DNA from 3 places in the Kitasatospora sp. NPDC051164 genome. Region 2 is predicted to be linked to each of the others. Evidence: riboswitches for the same ligand, from Rfam matches in the RefSeq annotation. Region 2 holds a riboswitch; each other region holds the start of a gene.

Region 1 (5,927 bases), on a different contig from region 2:
CGTCGCCCAGCAGTCCGGCCTGGGTCCCGGCCAGCCAGAGCAGGTACGGCACGGGCAGCGGCGCCCGCGCGGCAGTGGCGGTGGCGGTGGCAGCGGCGGTACCGGCAGCGGGGGCGGTACCGGTAGCGGTGGCGGTACCGGTAGCGGTGGCGGTGGTCATGCCGGGCGACGCTAGGACCCTCGACCCGGTCGAGGGCAAGCGCGGTCTACCGGCGGACCACCGGCTCCTGGAGCTCGGTGACCCACCCGGCCTGGTCGTCCGGGCACTCCAGGTACAGCTCCCGGGCGTACCCGGCCGAGCGGTAGCCGTTCTCCTCGATGAAGCGGGCCAGTTCCTGGACGGTGCCGAGCACTGCGTCCATCGAGCCGCGGTGCACGATGGTCGCCGCCTCCCCGATCGGCGGCAGGTCGAGCACCTCGAAGTCGTGCGCGCCCGGCCGCACCGACAGCCCGACCGGGACGGCGACCAGGATCAGCACCGAGCCGTCACCCTCCGGCGCGTCCTCGTACCGGGCGACGGACGGGCCGGTCGCTTCGATCCCGGCCGCGGCCAGCCGCCGGCACAGCTCGTCGAACAGCGGGCCGATCACCGGCGTGATGTCCTCGGGCTCGTAACTCGCGGCCACACCGGCCAGTTGGGCCACCCGGACGGACGGCACCGGCTTCACCACGACATCGTGCGTGGACATGGTCCCCTCACTCTCGATCGTCCGGAGCCTCGCCTCCACCCGGGCCAGCCGCAGCTCGTCCGCCGCGATCGCCTCGGCGAGTTGGGCCCGCCGCAGCCGCAGCATCCCGCGCAGTTCGGCGGCGTCCACCTCGTCGTCCAGGACGGCCCGCACCTGCTGCAGCGTGAAGCCGAGCTCCTTGAGCGCGATCACCCGGTTGAGCCGGGCGAGTTGGGCCGCCTCGTACGAGCGGTAGCCGCTGACCGGGTCCACCCGGGCGGGCCGTAGCAGGCCGATCGCGTCGTAGTGGCGCAGCATCCGCACCGACACCCGGCCGTGGCTGGCGAAGTCTCCGATGTTCAACATGATGCGTCCACCCCATCGCCTCCCACGGTGTCAGGGTCAACCCCGACCGCCGGACCGCTCCCCGGAAACACCGAGGGCGGGTGCCGACTTGATGTCGGCACCCGCCCTGAGCAGGTGGTTCTCCTACCAGCGGAGAGCGTGGGATTCGAACCCACGGTGACGGGTCACGCCACGACAGTTTTCAAGACTGTTCCCTTAGGCCGCTCGGGCAGCTCTCCAGGCGGAGGTCAGCCTAACGGGTCCCGCGGGGTTCGGCGCACACGGTTTCGCGGCGTCGCGGGTCAGCGGGCGGCGGTCACTGGTCGCCGTCGCGCTGGCCGAGGGTGACCTTGGTGGTGAGGGTCTGGCCGTTGCGGGTGTACTCGACGTCGACGGTCTCGCCGGGCTTGTGCGTCCAGATCCGGCTGACCAGGGCGGGGCCGTTCTCGATCGGCACGCCGCCGAGCTTGGTGATGACGTCGCCCGGCTTGAGGCCGGCCTTGTCGGCGGCGCCGCCGGGGGTGACGGCGGGCTGGCCCTGGATGTCCTTGGTCTGGATCTGCGCGCCGTCGCCCTTGTAGTCGTCGTTGCGCAGCACGTCGAGCTTGGCGTAGACCGGCTTGCCGGTCTTGATCAGGGTGTCCGCGACCCACTTGGCCTGGTTGATCGGGATGGCGAAGCCCAGGCCGATGCTGCCGGCCCGGCCGTTGGCGGAGGCGTTGGACTGGATCGCCGAGTTGATGCCGACCACGGCGCCGCCGGAGTCGAGCAGCGGGCCGCCGGAGTTGCCGGGGTTGATCGAGGCGTCGGTCTGCAGGGCGTTCATGTACGAGGCCTGCGAGCCGGTGTCGTCGCCGGAGGCGACCGGGCGGTCCTTGGCGCTGATGATGCCGCTGGTGACGGTGGACTCCAGGCCGTACGGCGCGCCGATCGCGACGGTGGCGTCGCCGACGTTGACCTTGTCGGAGTCGGCCAGCGGCAGCGGGGCCAACTTGCTCTTCGGCGGGTTGTCGATCTTGACCACGGCGACGTCGTAGCCCTCGGCGTGGCCCAGCACCGAGGCGTTGTACGAGGTGCCGTCGGCGAACTTGACGGTCAGCTTGCCGCCGTTGAGGGTCGGCGCGACCACGTGGTTGTTGGTGAGGATGTGGCCCTCGGTGTCGAAGACGAAGCCGGTGCCGGTGCCGGACTCGCCGTTGCCCTGCGCCTTGATGGTGACGACGCTGGGCAGCGCCTTCTGCGCGATGGCGGCGATCGAGCCGGGGGAGGGCTCGTTCTTCTGGGTGTCGCTGGCCTGGACGGTGGTGCTGCGGTGGTCGTCCGCGGAGCTGCTGCTGTCGTTGCGGTCGGCCACGGTCACGCCGAGCGCGCCGCCGGCCACACCGGCGACCAGTGCGACGGCAGCGATCAGGGCGACCAGTCCGCCGCGCTTCTTGCGCGGGCCGCCGCCGTCCGGGCCGCCGGGGTAGTCGGCCGGGTAGCCGAGCGGGCCCGCCGGGCCGCCGGGGTAGCCCGCGCCGCCGGAGGTGGCGTCGTGGGTCGGGCCCCAGCCGCCGAGCGGCTGGCCCGCACCGAACGGGTGGTGGCCGTGCGCGGCGGGCGCGCCGGGGGCCGCCGGGGTACCGGGGGCGGCTGCGGCGGCGCCGTACGCGTCGTGCGCACCGGCGGCGGGGACGCCGTGGGTCGGGGTGGCGTACGGGTTGGCGGCCGGCGGCAGCGCCGGGGCCACGGGCGCTGCCGCCGGGGCCACGGGCGCGGCGGGCGGCAGGACCGGCGGCGGCGCGTCGATGTACCCGGTGGCCGGGTCGACGGCGTGCTCCTCGGCGACCGGCGCGGCGGGCGCCACCGGCGGGGCGGCTGCCTCGGGCGCGGCCGCCGGGGCCTCCGGCGCGGGGACCTTGGTGAAGGCGACGGTGGGCTTGTGCCCGCCCTCGGCCGGGACGGTCTCGGCCGTGCCGGCCTCGCCGGTGGCCGCCTCGGGTTCGGGCACCCGACGGAACGCCATGGTCTGCTTGTGCCCGCCGTCCGTCGGCGCCGCGTCCGCCGGGGCGGCCTCGGCGGGGACGGTCTCGCCGGTGGCCGCCTCCGGCTCGGGGACCCGGCGGAAGGCCATGGTCGACTGGTGCCCGCCCTGAGCGGGGCCTTCGGGAGCGGACTCAGCCGCCCCCTGGCCGGCGGGCTGCTCCCCCTGCGGCCCGGTGGGCCCAACCTCGCGCTCGGTGCTCACGGACGACCTCCATAGCTGGCAGAACCAAGGACCATAGTTTTTCGCACTGTCGATTCGATTGCCGTAAGGACCCCTCTGAAGAACTCATAAGAATCCTTAGCCGGTGCCGACGGCCGAGGGCTCCCCCCTCCCCGCCGGGCGTCCCGCGATGCGGACCGCGCACGCCCTGGCCTTGGGTGTTCACCCCTGTGCCGGTTAGCCTGTCGCTCCAAACTGACACGCGGGAGCTTGGACCGACCAGGCTGAGAGTGCGCATGTCGACCGTACGCCACGCGAGCGAGGCGGACGGTCGAGGGGGCGCTGACCGCCGGAACCTGTCCGGGTAATGCCGGCGTAGGGAGTATCGGCCATGCCGTCTGCTTCGTCATCCTCTTCTTCGGACGCTGCCGCGTCCAAGGACTTCCCCGAGTCCACCGCTGCGGCGACCACTGCCGCGGCCACCACGGCGACCGCCGTGCGGGACCGTTCCGAGCGCGTCGAGGCGCCGCTGGTCCTGGACACCGAGCCGCCGCGCACGCTGCGCTTCCGGGACCACTTCGCGCTCTGGATGAACCTGGGCGTCAGCCTGATCGGCTTCTCGACCGCCGCCACCGTGCTCGGCGCCCCCGGCAGCGAGCTGTCGCTGGCCGCCGCGGTGACCGCGATCGTGGTCGGTACGGCGGTCGGCACCGCGATGCTCGGCGTGGCCGCGCTGATCGGCGCCCGGACCGGCGCCCCCGCGATGGCGAACCTGCGCGGGCTGTTCGGCACCCGGCTGTCGTACCTGCCGACGGTGCTGAACATCGTGCAGTGCGTCGGCTGGGGCGTGTTCGAGCTGCTGACGATCTCGGCGGGCGCCCAGACCGTCGCCCACACCACCGGCTACCGCTGGCTGTTCGTGCTGCTCGCGGGCGCGCTGACGACCGCGCTGACCATCTGGCCGCTGGGCTCGATCGCGGTACTGCGCCGCTTCGTGGCCGGGGCGGTCGCCGTCGCGATGGTGTACTTCACGGTCCAGCTGGGCCGCCAGGGCGTGCCGGACCCGGGCGCCGGCAACTGGCACGGCTTCCTGGGCGCGACCGACGCGATGATCGCGGTGTCGATCTCCTTCGTCCCGCTGGCCGCCGACTACACCCGGCACTCGCGCACCCCGCGCTCGGCGTTCTGGGGCAGCTTCTCCGGCTACACGATCGCCCAGGTCTGGTGCTACGTGCTCGGCCTGATGGCGCTGCTGCAGTCCGGTGGCGACCCGAACAAGCTCTTCGACTCCTTCCTCGGCGTCTGGGCCGGCTGGCTGTTCCTGCTGGTGCTGGTGCTGCGCGAGACGGACCAGTCGTTCGCCAACGTGTACTCGACCGCGATGTCGGTGCAGAACCTGCTGCCGCGGGTGGACCGCCGGGTGCTGAGCGGCGTGATCGGCGTGCTGACCACCGTGCTGGCGCTGCAGATCGACCAGTTCACCGACACCTACTACAGCTTCCTCGGCCTGATCGGCTCGGTGTTCGTGCCGCTGCTGGCGGTGCTGGCGGTGGACTTCTTCCTCGGCGCCGGGCGCCGCGGCTGGAACCTCTCCGAGGACGCGCCCGCCCGCTGGACGATGCTGCTGCCGTGGGTGCTGGGCTTCGCCGTCTACCAGTTCATCTCGCCGACCAAGGTCGCCGACTGGTGGACGAACTTCTGGACCTCCGCCCAGGAGGCCCTGCACTTCACCCCGCAGGAGTGGACCTCGGCCTCGCTGTTCGCCTTCCTGGTGCCGGCCCTGGCCACCTGGGCGCTCACCCCGCTCTCCCGCCGCGCCGCGCGCTGACGCCGGGTGCCGGGTGCCGGGTACCCGAACCCGGCACCCGGAGACGGCCCCACAGGTTGGGGCCGTCTTCGCCTCCGCGTTACCTCCGCCGCCTATCGTTGGCCCTGTGACCAGCCCAGACCTGTCCTCGCCGGAGGCGCGCACCGCGCCGTCCGTCCAGGTGATCGCCCACCGCGGTTCCTCCCACGCCCTGCCCGAACACACCCTCGCGGCCTACCGGCGCGCGCTCGACGAGGGCGCGGACGCGGTGGAGTGCGACGTCCGGGTGACGGCCGACGGCCACCTGGTCTGCGTGCACGACCGGCGGATCGGCCGGGTGTCCAACGGCCGCGGCACCGTCTCGGCGATGACGCTCGCCGAGCTGCAGTCGTACGACTTCGGGGCCTGGAAGACCGGCCGCCCCAGTACCGACCCGGAGCTGCGCGGCGTGCTGCCGCTGGAGCGTCTGCTGGAGCTGGTGGTGGACTGCGGCCGCCCGGTGGACCTGGCGATCGAGACCAAGCACCCGGTGCGCTTCCGCGGCCTGGTGGAGGCCGAGCTGCTGCGGATGCTGGAGCGGTTCAAGATCGGCGCGGCCCGGGAGGGCGACCGCCCGTCCGCCCGGATCATGAGCTTCTCGTCGATCGCGCTGAACCGGGTGGCCGCCGCCGCGCCGGAGTACCGGCGGGTGTTCCTGTTCGAGCGGACGCTGCCGCTGCTCGGCAAACTGCGCGAGGGTGCGCCGCTGCCGGGCGGTGCGCGGATCGCCGGGCCGGGCATCGAGCTGGTGCGGGCCCGTCCGCAGCTGGTGACCCGGCTGCGGGAGCTGGGGCACGAGGTGCACGTGTGGACGGTGGACGAACCGGCCGACGTCGAACTCTGCCTGGAACTCGGCGTTTCCGCGATCATCACCAACCGGCCC
Region 2 (5,927 bases):
AGATCTACCAGGTGATCAGCGGCCGGGCCGAGCTGACCGTCGGCACCGAGACCGCGACCGTCGCGCGCGGCACCGTGGCGTACGTCCCGGCCGGCACCCCGCACCGGTTCCACCACATCACCGAGGAACTGCGGGTCCTGGTCGTGTTCTCGCCGCCCGAGGCCTGAACGCCGGGGCCGAACGCCGGGACCGAACGTCGGGGCCTGCACGCCGGGCCTGAACGTCTGGGCCTGGGCCCCGGCCCGGCCGTCTAGGGTCGTTCGTATGACCCGCAGCCTCACCGAAGAACTCTGGGCGGCCATCGAGCCGGTCTACGCCGAGATCCTGGCCCACCCCTTCCTCGCCGGCCTCACCGACGGCACCCTGCCGCGCGAGGCCTTCCGCCACTTCGTCGTCCAGGACTCGCACTACCTGCGCGACTACGCCCGCGCCCTCGCCGTCTGCGCCGCCAAGGCGCCCGGTGAGGAGGACGTCCGGGCCTTCGCCGACGACGCGGTCGGCGCGCTGGCCGCCGAGCAGGGCATGCACGCCGAGTTCCTGACCGCCTTCGGCGGCACCGCCGCGCAGGCCGCCGCCGAACCGGTGCTGCCCACCACCCGGGCCTACACCAGCTACCTGCTGGCCACCGTCTACGGCGGCTCCTTCGCCGAGGCCGTCGGCGCGGTACTGCCCTGCTACTGGATCTATGCCCGGGTCGGCGAGGCGCTGCTCGCCCAGGGCTCCCCCGACCCGCTCTACGCCAAGTGGATCGCCACCTACGGCGACGAGGCGTTCCAGTCGGTGGTCCGCCGGGTGCTGGCGCTCACCGACCGGCTCGGCGAGGAGCTCTCCCCGGTCGAACGCCGCAAGGTGGTCGAGCACTTCGTGACCACCTCGCGCTACGAGTGGATGTTCTGGGACGCCGCCTGGCGCGGCGAGCGCTGGCCGGTCTGACCGGCGGTGGACCGGCGGCGGACCGGCGTCTGCCCCGCGCGGTTCCCGGGCGGTGCGGCGCGGTCCTTCTCGGGGGCCGTCTAGGGGATCTCCCCGGAGGTCGGCGGAGGGTCTCCCCGGGGGTCGGGGTCGGGGTGATCTCGGGGTTCTCTCCGGGCCGTTGGGCCTCGTTCCGGCACTCGGACCCCCGTACGATCGAAGTATCGAAAGCAAGCGGGATGCGGCACCGGACGGCGGCCGACCCGAGGGGAGAAGAGGAACGGACATGGCTGAGCTCTGGAAGTCGCTGCCCTCGTGGGTGCGCAACATCGTCATCCCGGTGCTGGTCCTGGTGCTGGCCTGGAACGTCGTCGCCTTCGTCTTCGGCGTCGTCGGGGCGCTGCTGAGCATCGCGATCAAGCTGCTGGTGGTGGTCGGCATCGCGGCCGCCGTGGTGATCCTGGTGAAGAAGGCCGCCAAGAGCTGACCCCGCTCCTCCACCGCCGCCCTGAGGCCCGGTCCCCGTCACGGGGAGCCGGGCCTCGGGCGTTCCCCGAGCCGAGGGGATCCGCCGGTGAGCCTGCCCGTCGCTCCGCCCGTGGCGTCACCCGTGGACCCCCTCTGGACCTGCGGCAATCGGCTCGCTACGGTGTTGGGCGTCATGTGCAGGCAACACCGCCTGCGACGCGGGAGCTCGGAGCACCGGGCTGAGAGGACGCTGACCGGACCGTCGACGGACGGACCGACGGCTGCGTCGACCGCAGGAACCTGGACCGGGTAATGCCGGCGTAGGGAGTAGAGGTCAGATGACCACGTTCGAAGCACAGCCGCAGCCTGCCCAGAGCACCCCCAGCAGTGAGCGCACCGGCTACCCGACCCCGGCCTGGCGCAAGGCCTACCGCGAGGGATCCCGCCCCGACCTGCGGGTCCCCTACCGCGAGGTGCGGCTCACCAACGGCAAGGCCGTCCCGCTGTACGACACCTCCGGCCCGTACACCGACGCGTCGTACGAGCCCGACGTCCGGCGCGGCCTGCCCGCGCTGCGCGACGCCTGGATCCGCCAGCGCGGCGACGTCGAGGAGTACGACGGCCGCGAGGCGCGCCCCGAGGACGACGGGATCAAGCACACCGCGCCGCGCGGCGGAAACCTGCGCAACCTGGACGCCGTCTTCCCCGGCCGCCCGCGCCGCCCGCTGCGTGGCCGCGGCGGTGCCGCCGTCACCCAACTCGCCTACGCCAAGCGGGGCGTGGTGACCCCCGAGATGGAATACGTGGCACTGCGCGAGGGCCTGGCGCCCGAGTTCGTGCGGGCCGAGGTGGCCCGCGGCCGGGCCGTCATCCCGGTCAACGTGAACCACCCGGAGGTGGAGCCGGCCATCATCGGCACCAACTTCCTGGTGAAGATCAACGCCAACATCGGCAACTCCGCCGTCACCTCCTCGATCGAGGAGGAGGTGGAGAAGATGACCTGGGCCACCCGCTGGGGTGCCGACACCGTCATGGACCTCTCCACCGGCCGCAACATCCACACCACCCGCGAGTGGATCCTGCGCAACTCCCCTGTGCCGATCGGCACCGTGCCGCTCTACCAGGCCCTGGAGAAGGTGGACGGCAAGGCCGAGGAGCTGAGCTGGGAGGTCTACCGGGACACCATCATCGAGCAGTGCGAGCAGGGCGTCGACTACATGACCGTCCACGCCGGCGTGCTGCTGCGCTACGTCCCCCTCACCGCCCGCCGCAAGACCGGCATCGTCTCCCGCGGCGGCTCGATCATGGCCGCCTGGTGCCTGGCGCACCACCAGGAGAACTTCCTCTACACCAACTTCGAGGAACTCTGCGACATCCTGGCCACCTACGACGTCACCTTCTCGCTCGGTGACGGCCTGCGCCCCGGCTCGATCGCCGACGCCAACGACGAGGCGCAGTTCGCCGAGCTGCAGACCCTCGGCGAGCTCGGCCGGATCGCCCGCGAGCGCGACGTCCAGGTCATGATCGAGGGCCCGGGCCACGTCCCGATGCACAAGATCAAGGAGAACATGGATCTCCAGAAGGAGATCTGCGACGAGGCGCCGTTCTACACCCTCGGCCCGCTCACCACCGACGTCGCCCCCGGCTACGACCACATCACCTCCGGCATCGGCGCCGCGATGATCGCCTGGTGGGGCACCGCCATGCTCTGCTACGTCACGCCCAAGGAGCACCTGGGCCTGCCCAACCGGGACGACGTCAAGACCGGCGTGATCACCTACAAGATCGCCGCCCACGCCGCCGACCTGGCCAAGGGCCACCCCGGCGCCCAGGAATGGGACGACGCCCTCTCCGACGCCCGCTTCGAATTCCGCTGGGAGGACCAGTTCAACCTGGCCCTCGACCCGGAGACCGCCCGCGCCTTCCACGACGAGACCCTCCCAGCCGAACCCGCCAAGACGGCCCACTTCTGCTCCATGTGCGGCCCGAAGTTCTGCTCGATGAAGATCTCCCAGAAGATCCGCGACGAACACGGCGACGGCGCGACGGCCGTGGCATCCGGCTACGACGCCGAAGCCGAAGCCGGCATGCAGGCCATGTCCGAGGAGTTCAAGGCCCAGGGCAACCGGGTCTACCTCCCGCTGGCCGACTGACGCTGATGCCTGGTTGACGGCGTGCTCCGGGAGGCCGACAGGTCTCCCGGGGCGGCGCCCCGGCGGCGCGACGTTCAGGCGGGCCCGGCGGCGAGCAGGCGGTTGTCGTCGGCTGTCCGGTCGTCGCAGGGGTCCACGGCGTCGGCGACCGTGACCTGGGAGACCGCTGCGGAGTACCGTGGGAGACAACCGAGGACATTCCGAATATCGGCATTCGCGCTGGTGTCGCCCTGGGTCATGATTGGTCCCTCGTGGACCAGACGGGCGGCCTCACATGATGCCGGTCCCCCTTCCCACGCCTTCCTCCTCCGGGCCGTGGTCCGTGCCCGGTGTTCCGCTCCTGCCACGCCTGGTGCTGGAGCCGACGATGACTCGGGAGGGGATCTTCGACGGCGCGTGGTGGCCCCGCTCGAACCACATCCTGGCCGAGCTGCCGGACCTGATCACCGCGCTCGGCGCCCACCTCGGGCCGATCGTTCGGGTCGGCCTCGACACCTTGGCCTGGGGCGAGGTGCCCCGGTCCCTCATGGTGAACGGCCTCCTGGTCAAGATCAACTGGTTCGCCGGCAGTGACGCGACGATCAGTGTCACCCGGGGCTTCCAGGACCACTTCCTCCTCCTGGTGGTACCGCCCCGCACCGATCCGAAGAGCGCTTCCTCGGCGATGGCAGGTGCCTCGGCAACCGGAAACCACACCCCGGCGGCCGAACTCCTGCGTTGAGCCGGCTGCCGGTGGCTTCCCCTGCGCTGGTTCAAGGCCCAGGGCAACCGGATCTGCCTCCCGCCGGCGGACTGACGACGCACCGACCCGGGCGCTGCTCCGGGAGGACTTCCTGGAGCAGCGCTTCGGCTGCGCAGAAATCTGCTCGGTGACATGGGGCCGTGCCTGGGATGATCCATGCCATGCAGCCTTGGAACGCCTTGAGCCCGGCCGAGCAGACGCTGATGCGCCGCGGTCTGTGGCAGTCCGCCCTGGCCGGAACGGTCCAGCAGTACGGAATTGATCTCCGGTGGGCCGGGGAACAGGGCGCTCCGCCGCCGCGCAGCTACACCCGGGACGAACAGCGCGCGCTGGTACCGCAGTTGGCCGCGGTTGCCCTGGACCTCGTCGAGCGCGGCCTGCTCACCGTCCGGATACGGCAGGGTCTCGGCGCTGCCCCGACCGATCCGGTCGTGACCGGCTCGCAACTGCAGGACGTCCTGGCCGAACCGGCCAACTGGCTCTGGAGTCCGAAGACCGCAGCGACGTTCGACCTGCACGCCACCGAGTCCGCGCGCGAGTCGTGGGACATGAGCGAGCTTCCGGCCGCGACCGGTGACGGGCTGCCCGACTGGGACGAGCTCACCCGCGAGCAACAGAAGGTGCTGGTCTGCGCCGCCGAGTCCAGCGGGATGCTCACCGGGCCGTTCGGCATCTGGGAAGATCTGCCGACCGAGCTGACCGGCGTGGAGCTCTCCGAGTGGGTCGATCGCCAGCTCGTTCCCCTGTTCCCGTACGTGCGTGAGGGCTGGATCGAGGTCCGCCACTTCCCCGTGGAGAGCGATGCTTTCACGGTGATACCGCTCGACGACCTCCGAACCGCCTTCGCGGACCGCTCCCTCCGCTACGACGACGACGGCGACGACTGGGGGGTGGGTCTCGGCTGCGTCTTCACGTACACGGGACTGGCCGTCATGCGCAGTGACGGGAGCGTGGCCTGAGGCAGCCGACTGACGTTCGACCGAGGTTCGACCGACGTGAAGCGTCTCCATGGGCGCGCATGCCGCTGTCCGGGGCTGCCGCCTGCTCGCCCGGGATGCCGCCACGCGCTACCGCACCCACTTCCCGACCGTTCAGCTGTTTCCACTGACGGCTGTTCGGCTCGTGGCGGGTTGAAGTGCCGCCCCGGCCCTCCCCTGTGAGGTCGGGGCGGCACCCGTCAGCGGGGGTACCAGCGGAGTTCGACGGTGTTGCCGTCGGGGTCCTGGACGTAGACGGAGGTGGCCGTGCCGCGGGCGCCGTAGCGGGAGACCGGGCCCTCGAGGACGGTGAAGGTGCCGGAGTCGATGACCTCCTGCCAGTCGAGGGGCTCGACGGTGAGGCAGATGTGGTCGACGTTGGACTCGTTCCGGGGGCGGCTGGTCAGGTCGATGATGGTCTCGGCGGTGACCCGGACGGACGGGAAGGGCGCCTTCCCGGCGCGCCATTCGTCGACGCGGACGGGCTCCAGGCCCAGGAGGCCCGAGTAGAAGGCCAGGGAGCGTTCGACGTCCGAGACGTTGAGGACGAGGTGGTCGAAGGCGACGACGCGCATGGGTGGGTTCCTTCGGTGGGTGGGGGAGGGGAGGGTGGGGGTCAGGCCTGCTGGTAGTGCAGGTGGACCACGCCGGTGCTGAAGGTGACCGAGTGGGCGA
Region 3 (5,927 bases), on a different contig from region 2:
AAGTCGGCGACCTTGACCAGGCCGCTCTCGGTGATCAGCACGTTCTCCGGCTTGACGTCGCGGTGGACGAGCCCGGCCCGGTGGGCGGCGCCGAGGGCGGCGAGCACCGGCTCCAGGACGTCCAGCGCGGCCCGGACGGAGAGCGCGCCGCGGTCGCGCAGCAGGTCGCGCAGGGTGCGGCCGGGCACGTACTCCATGGCGAGGAAAACGTTTCCGCCGTCCGCGCCCTGGTCGAAGACGTTGACCACATTGGGGTGGGTGAGCTTGGCGACCGCCTTGGCCTCGCGGATGAAGCGGCTGGTGAAGGCCTCGTCCCCGGCCAGCGCGGGGTGCATCACCTTGAGGGCGACCACCCGGTCCAGTCGGGTGTCGGTGCCCTTGTAGACGGTGGACATCCCGCCGGTCGCGATGCGCTGCTCGACCCGGTACCGGTTGTCGAGCAGGGCGCCGATCAGCGGGTCGTGCAGTGCCATGTCCACCCGGCGAGTCTAGTGCCGGGCCGGGCGGCCGGACCCGGAGGACGCCGCCCCGGGGCCCGGCTGTGCCCGGCTTGTGACACGCCGGTGCTTCAGAAGGCAGGCCGCTCCCGGGTGTCCAGGTCGGCCCGGCCGGCCATCGCGGAGGAGGCCTCGGCGTGGAAGCGGCGCGGGATGCGCCCCGCCCGGTGGGCGAGCCGGCCCGCCTCGGCGCCGTGCCGCATCGCCTCGGCCATCAGCACCGGGTCCTGAGCCCGGGTCACCGCGGAGGCCAGCATCACCGCGGCGCAGCCCAGCTCCATCGCCAGCGCGACGTCGGAGGCGGTGCCGGCGCCCGCGTCCAGGATCACCGGGACGCCCGCACTCTCCACGATCAACTGGAAGTTGTGCGGGTTGCGGATGCCGAGACCGGAGCCGATCGGCGAGCCCAGCGGCATGATCGCGGCGCAGCCGACGTCCTCCAGCTTGCGGGCCAGCACCGGGTCGTCGTTGGTGTACGGCAGCACCGTGAAGCCGTCGTCGACCAGGGTCTCGGCGGCGTCCAGCAGCTCGATCGGGTCCGGCAGGAGGGTCCGCTCGTCGGCGATCACCTCCAGCTTCACCCAGTCGGTGCCGAGCGCCTCGCGGGCCAGCCGGGCGGTCAGCACGGCCTCGCCGGCGGTGAAGCAGCCGGCCGTGTTGGGCAGCACGCGGATGCCGTTGCGGGTCAGCACGTCCAGGACGGAGCCCTGGGTGCCCGCGTCGACCCGGCGCATCGCGACGGTGGTCAGCTCGGTGCCGGAGGCGAGCAGCGCACGCTCCAGCACCTCCAGGCTCGGCGCGCCGCCGGTGCCCATGATCAGCCGGGAGGAGAAGCTCGTCCCGGCGATGGTCAGCAGGTCGTCGGCCATCTCAGCCTCCCTGCACGGCGGTGAGGATCTCGACCCGGTCGCCCGCGGTCAGCGGCGTCTCGGACCACGAACTGCGGGGCACCACGGCCTCGTTGAGGGCGGCGGCGACGCCGGAGTTGGCCCGGCTGACGGTGGCCACCACCTCGGCGAGGGTCGTCGCGGCGGGCACCTCGCGGGGCTTGCCGTTGACGGTCAGTGCGATCTCGTCCGGGCCGGTTTCGTTCGGTGCGATCTCGTTCGGGCCGGTTTCGTTCGGTGCGATCTCGGTCATGCCAGGGCCTTCGTGGTGGGGCGAGCGGGGGTGGGGGAGAACCGGGTGGGGGTGAACGGCTGTGCCAGTTCGGGGAGTTCGCCGGTGGCCAGGTACTCGGAGAGCAGGTCGGCGGTCACCGGGGTGAGCAGCACGCCGTTGCGGTAGTGGCCGGTGGCGGCGACCAGCCCGGGCAGTGACGTCGGGCCGAGCAGCGGCGCGTTGTCGGGCGAGCCCGGGCGCAGACCGGCCGAGGTCTCGGCGAGCGGGAGTTCGGTGAGACCCGGGACCAACTCGTGCGCGTCGCGCAGGAGTTCGTACACCCCGCCGGCGGTGACCGTGGTGTCGTAGCCCTGCTCCTCGGTGGTCGCGCCGATCACCAGCTCGCCGTTCTCCCGCGGTACCAGGTAGATGTGCCGGCCGCGCACCACGGCGCGGACGTTGCGGGAGAGGAACGGCCGGTAGGCGTCGGGGACCCGCAGGCGCAGCACCTGTCCCTTCACCGGGCGGATCGCGGGCAGCACGCCCTCGGGCAGACCGGCCAGCCGGTGGCTGTGCGGGCCGGCGGCGAGCACGACCTGGTCGGCGGTCACGGTCTCGTGCGTGCTCAGGCGGGCGCCGACCGCGCGGCCGCCCTCGACCAGCAGCTCAACCGCCTCGGCGGCCCGGACGACGACGCCGGCGCGCTCCCCGGCCGACAGCAGCGCGGTGAGCATCCGCCGGCCGTCCACCTGGTGGTCGTCCGCGACGTGCAGGCCGCCGCGCACCCCGGGGGCGAGCATCGGCTCCAGCCTGCGGGCCTCCCGGCCGGTCAGCCAGGTCGAGTCCAGGCCCAGCCGCCGGTGGAATGCGTGCAGTTCGCGCAGTTCCTCGCGGTCGTCGGAGTCCAGCGCGACGGCGATCGTGCCGCACTGGCGGTAGCCGGTGTCCTGGCCGCCGCTCGCCTCCGTGAGTTCGGCGACGAAGTCCGCGTACCGCTCGTTGGAGGCCATGCCGAGGCGCAGCAGCGGCTCCTCGCCGTACTGGAGCTCGGTGACCGGGGCGAGCATCCCGGCCGCGACCTTGCCCGCCCCGCCGCCGGGGGTGGGGTCGACCACGACGGTCCGCAGCCCGCGCTGCGCCGCCCGCCAGGCGACGGCGAGGCCGATGATGCCCCCGCCGATCACCAGGACGTCGGGTGGGGCGCCTGATGGCATGCGTGTCAAAGCTGCTCTTCTCCCTTCGCCGGTATGACCCGGATCAGGTTCGGACGGTCGCAGGCCGTGCCAGCCCGCCTCTCAGCCCGGTTCGCCGGGCTCCCGTGATGGTGTCCCCACCATAACGCCGGGGCCCGGCCCGGCCGAAGGGCCGGACGAAGGGTGGACCGGGGGAGGCGGAAGGGGGCCGCTCGGCGCGAGGCCGCGCCTGAACGAAGGGTGGACGGCCCGGAAGCGGTGGCGTCGCGCTGAGTACAGTGACGGGCGTGGCAGAGCTGAGCGGGACGGATCAGGTGGTCGTCGTCGGGGCCGGGCTGGCCGGGGCGCAGTGCGCCCTGAAGCTGCGGCAGGGCGGTTGGCGGGGGCGGATCACGCTGGTCGGCGAGGAGCCGCACGCGCCGTACGACCGGCCACCGCTCTCCAAGGACGTGCTGCTCGGCAAGAGCGACAGCACCACCCTGGACATCGACTACGCGCACCTCGGCATCGAGGTCCGCACCGGGCGCCGGGCCACCGGCCTCACCCCCGGCGTGCTGCACACCGACGCCGGCGACCTCCCGTACGGCTCGCTGGTGATCGCCACCGGCGCCGTCCCGCGCGCCCTGCCCGGCGCCGAGCGGGCCCACCTGCTGCACACCCTGGACGACGCGCTGGCGCTGCGCGCGCTGCTGCGCCCCGGCCTGCGGCTGGTGCTGGTCGGCGCGGGCTGGATCGGCGCCGAGGTGTCCACCGCCGCCCGCGAGGCGGGCTGCGAGGTGACCGTGGTCGAGGCGGGCCCGGCGCCGCTGCCCGGCGCGCTGCCGACCGCGATCGGCTCGGCGATGGCCGCCTGGTACGCCGAGGCCGGCGTCGACCTGCGCTGCGGGGTCGGCGTGGCCGCCGTCGAGCCCGGCGCGGTGCTGCTGGCGGACGGCTCGCACCTGCCCGCCGACGAGGTGGTGGTCGGCATCGGCGCCCGGCCCGCGACCGAGTGGCTGGCTGGCTCCGGCGTCGAACTGGACGGGACCGGCGCCATCGTGGTGGACGCGAGGCTGCGCACCAGCCTGCCCGGTGTCTTCGCGGCCGGGGACTGCGTCAGCTACCCCTCGGCCCGGGCCGGCGGCCGGCTGGCCGTCCAGCACTGGGACCACGCGCTGCAGTCCGGCGAGGCGGCGGCCGCCGCCGTCCTCGGTGCGGACGCGCCGCCGTACGACCCGGTGCCGTACTTCTGGTCGGAGCAGTTCGGGCGGATGGTCCAGTACGTGGGCCGGCACGCCGAGGGCGACGAGCCGCTGTGGCGGGGCAGTCCGCAGGACGGCTCCTGGGCGGTGCTCTGGCTGCGCGACGGGGTGCCGAGCGCGCTGCTGACCGTGGACCGGCCGCGCGACCTCACCCAGGGCCGGAAGCTGATCGAACGCGGTACGGCGCTGGACCCGGCCCGCGCGGCGGACCCCTCGGTTCCGCTGAAGTCGGCGGTCGCCGGGTAGCGGCTGGTGCGCGGCGGGCCGCGGAGGTGGCAGTCTGGTGGCGTGAGTGAGATCGAAAGCAAGATTGAAGCCCTGGTCGCCGAGTGGATGTACCTCCCCGACATCTCCGAGCAGTGGGGGGTGCGCGTCACCGAGGTGCGCGACCTGGTCCGCAGCGGCGGCCTGATCGCCGTCCGGCGGGGCCCGAACAAGTCGCTGCAGGTCCCTGCGGCGTTCATCGACGGCCAGGGGCTGGTCAAGCACCTGTCCGGCACCCTGACCGTGCTGCGCGACTGCGGGTACAACGACGTGGAGATCCTGGAGTGGCTCTTCACCGAGGACCCGTCGCTGCCCGGCAGCCCGATCCAGGCACTGCGGGAGAACCGCGGCACCGAGGTCAAGCGCCGCGCCCAGGCGATGCTGATCTGATGGCGGCGGACACGCCGCGCGCCCGCCTGGCGGACGCGCGCCTCTACCTGTGCACCGACGCCCGCCGCGAGCAGGGCGACCTCGCCGAGTTCCTCGACGCGGCGCTGGCGGGCGGGGTGGACATCGTCCAGCTGCGTGACAAGGGCCTGGAGGCCAAGCAGGAGCTGGCGGCCCTGGAGGTCTTCGCCGACGCCTGCCGTCGGCACGGCAAGCTGCTGTCCGTCAACGACCGCGCCGACGTCGCCCACGCGGCCCGGCCGGACGTGCTGCACCTCGGCCAGGACGACCTGCCGGTGCCGGCCGCCCGGGCGATCCTCGGCGAGGACGTCCTGATCGGCCGGTCCTGCCACGCCGAGTCCGAGGTGGACGCGGCGGTCGCCGAACCCGGGGTGGACTACTTCTGCACCGGCCCGGTCTGGCCGACCCCGACCAAGCCGGGCCGCCCGGCGCCGGGCATCGGCCTGGTCTCGTACGCGGCGAAGCAGGCCACCGACCGGCCGTGGTTCGCCATCGGCGGGATCGACCTCGGCAACCTGGACGAGGTGCTGGCCGCCGGTGCCCGCCGGATCGTCGTGGTCCGGGCCATCACCGCCGCAGAGGACCCGCGGGCGGCCGCCGCCGAGCTGTCCCGCCGGGTGCGCGCGGCGCTCTGACCGCCGCCGAGGACCGCCTTTGAGGCCGTCGCCGTCCGCCAGTACTCGCGGACGGTGGCGGTCTCGGCCACTTTCTCAGTACTTGCGGACGGTTGCGGCCTCGGCCACGTCTTCAGTACTTGCGGATGGTGGCGGCCTCGGCCAGTGCCAGCAGCACCCCGCGGGCCCGTTCGTCCACCAGCGGGGCCGCCTGCAGCGCGGCCAGCGACTGCCGCATCAGCTCCTCGATCCGGTGCTCCACCAGCTCGGGCGCGCCGCTGTGGGCGACCAGTTCGCGCAGCCCGGCAACCTCCTCGGGTGCCAGGTCCGGCGCGCCGAGCCGCTCGTCCAGGTGCCGGGCGTCGGCGGTGGGCAGGCCGCGCATCGCGTGCGCGACCAGCAGGGTGCGCTTGCCCTCGCGCAGGTCGTCCCCGGCCGGCTTTCCGGTGACCGCCGGGTCCCCGAAGACGCCGAGCAGGTCGTCCCGCAGCTGGAAGGCCTCGCCCAGTGGCAGCCCGAACGCCCCGAGGGCCTCGACCAGCTCGGGTCCGGCCCCGGCCAGCAGTGCTCCGACCTGCAGCGGGCGTTCGATCGTGTACTTCGCGGACT

Evidence for each region. A riboswitch is a leader RNA that binds a small molecule or an ion and turns the genes downstream of it on or off. The one in region 2 is predicted to bind thiamine pyrophosphate.
Region 1: another riboswitch for thiamine pyrophosphate. It lies ahead of ACIBEC_RS13335 (cytosine permease); the one in region 2 lies ahead of thiC (phosphomethylpyrimidine synthase ThiC).
Region 3: another riboswitch for thiamine pyrophosphate. It lies ahead of thiO (glycine oxidase ThiO); the one in region 2 lies ahead of thiC (phosphomethylpyrimidine synthase ThiC).

The regions. Positions count from the first base shown of each region.
Region 1 is NZ_JBITFB010000007.1:273,476-279,402, forward strand. Features, by position in the region: gene ACIBEC_RS13315 (MFS transporter) at 1-160, opposite strand, end outside; gene ACIBEC_RS13320 (MerR family transcriptional regulator) at 207-1,034, opposite strand; tRNA gene ACIBEC_RS13325 (tRNA-Ser) at 1,165-1,252, opposite strand; gene ACIBEC_RS13330 (trypsin-like peptidase domain-containing protein) at 1,330-3,240, opposite strand; TPP riboswitch at 3,451-3,597, shown strand; gene ACIBEC_RS13335 (cytosine permease) at 3,590-5,026, shown strand; gene ACIBEC_RS13340 (glycerophosphodiester phosphodiesterase family protein) at 5,133-5,927, shown strand, end outside.
Region 2 is NZ_JBITFB010000018.1:146,956-152,882, reverse strand. Features, by position in the region: gene ACIBEC_RS26605 (cupin domain-containing protein) at 1-167, shown strand, start outside; gene tenA (thiaminase II) at 265-933, shown strand; gene ACIBEC_RS26595 (DUF5326 family protein) at 1,199-1,399, shown strand; TPP riboswitch at 1,589-1,724, shown strand; gene thiC (phosphomethylpyrimidine synthase ThiC) at 1,719-3,533, shown strand; gene ACIBEC_RS26585 (hypothetical protein) at 3,608-3,772, opposite strand; gene ACIBEC_RS26580 (DUF5994 family protein) at 3,808-4,254, shown strand; gene ACIBEC_RS26575 (hypothetical protein) at 4,437-5,234, shown strand; gene ACIBEC_RS26570 (VOC family protein) at 5,453-5,827, opposite strand; gene ACIBEC_RS26565 (dihydrofolate reductase family protein) at 5,869-5,927, opposite strand, start outside.
Region 3 is NZ_JBITFB010000004.1:81,688-87,614, reverse strand. Features, by position in the region: gene pknB (Stk1 family PASTA domain-containing Ser/Thr kinase) at 1-473, opposite strand, end outside; gene ACIBEC_RS07450 (thiazole synthase) at 569-1,366, opposite strand; gene thiS (sulfur carrier protein ThiS) at 1,368-1,568, opposite strand; gene thiO (glycine oxidase ThiO) at 1,634-2,812, opposite strand; TPP riboswitch at 2,816-2,928, opposite strand; gene ACIBEC_RS07435 (FAD-dependent oxidoreductase) at 3,070-4,278, shown strand; gene ACIBEC_RS07430 (Rv2175c family DNA-binding protein) at 4,321-4,686, shown strand; gene thiE (thiamine phosphate synthase) at 4,686-5,339, shown strand; gene ACIBEC_RS07420 (polyprenyl synthetase family protein) at 5,452-5,927, opposite strand, start outside.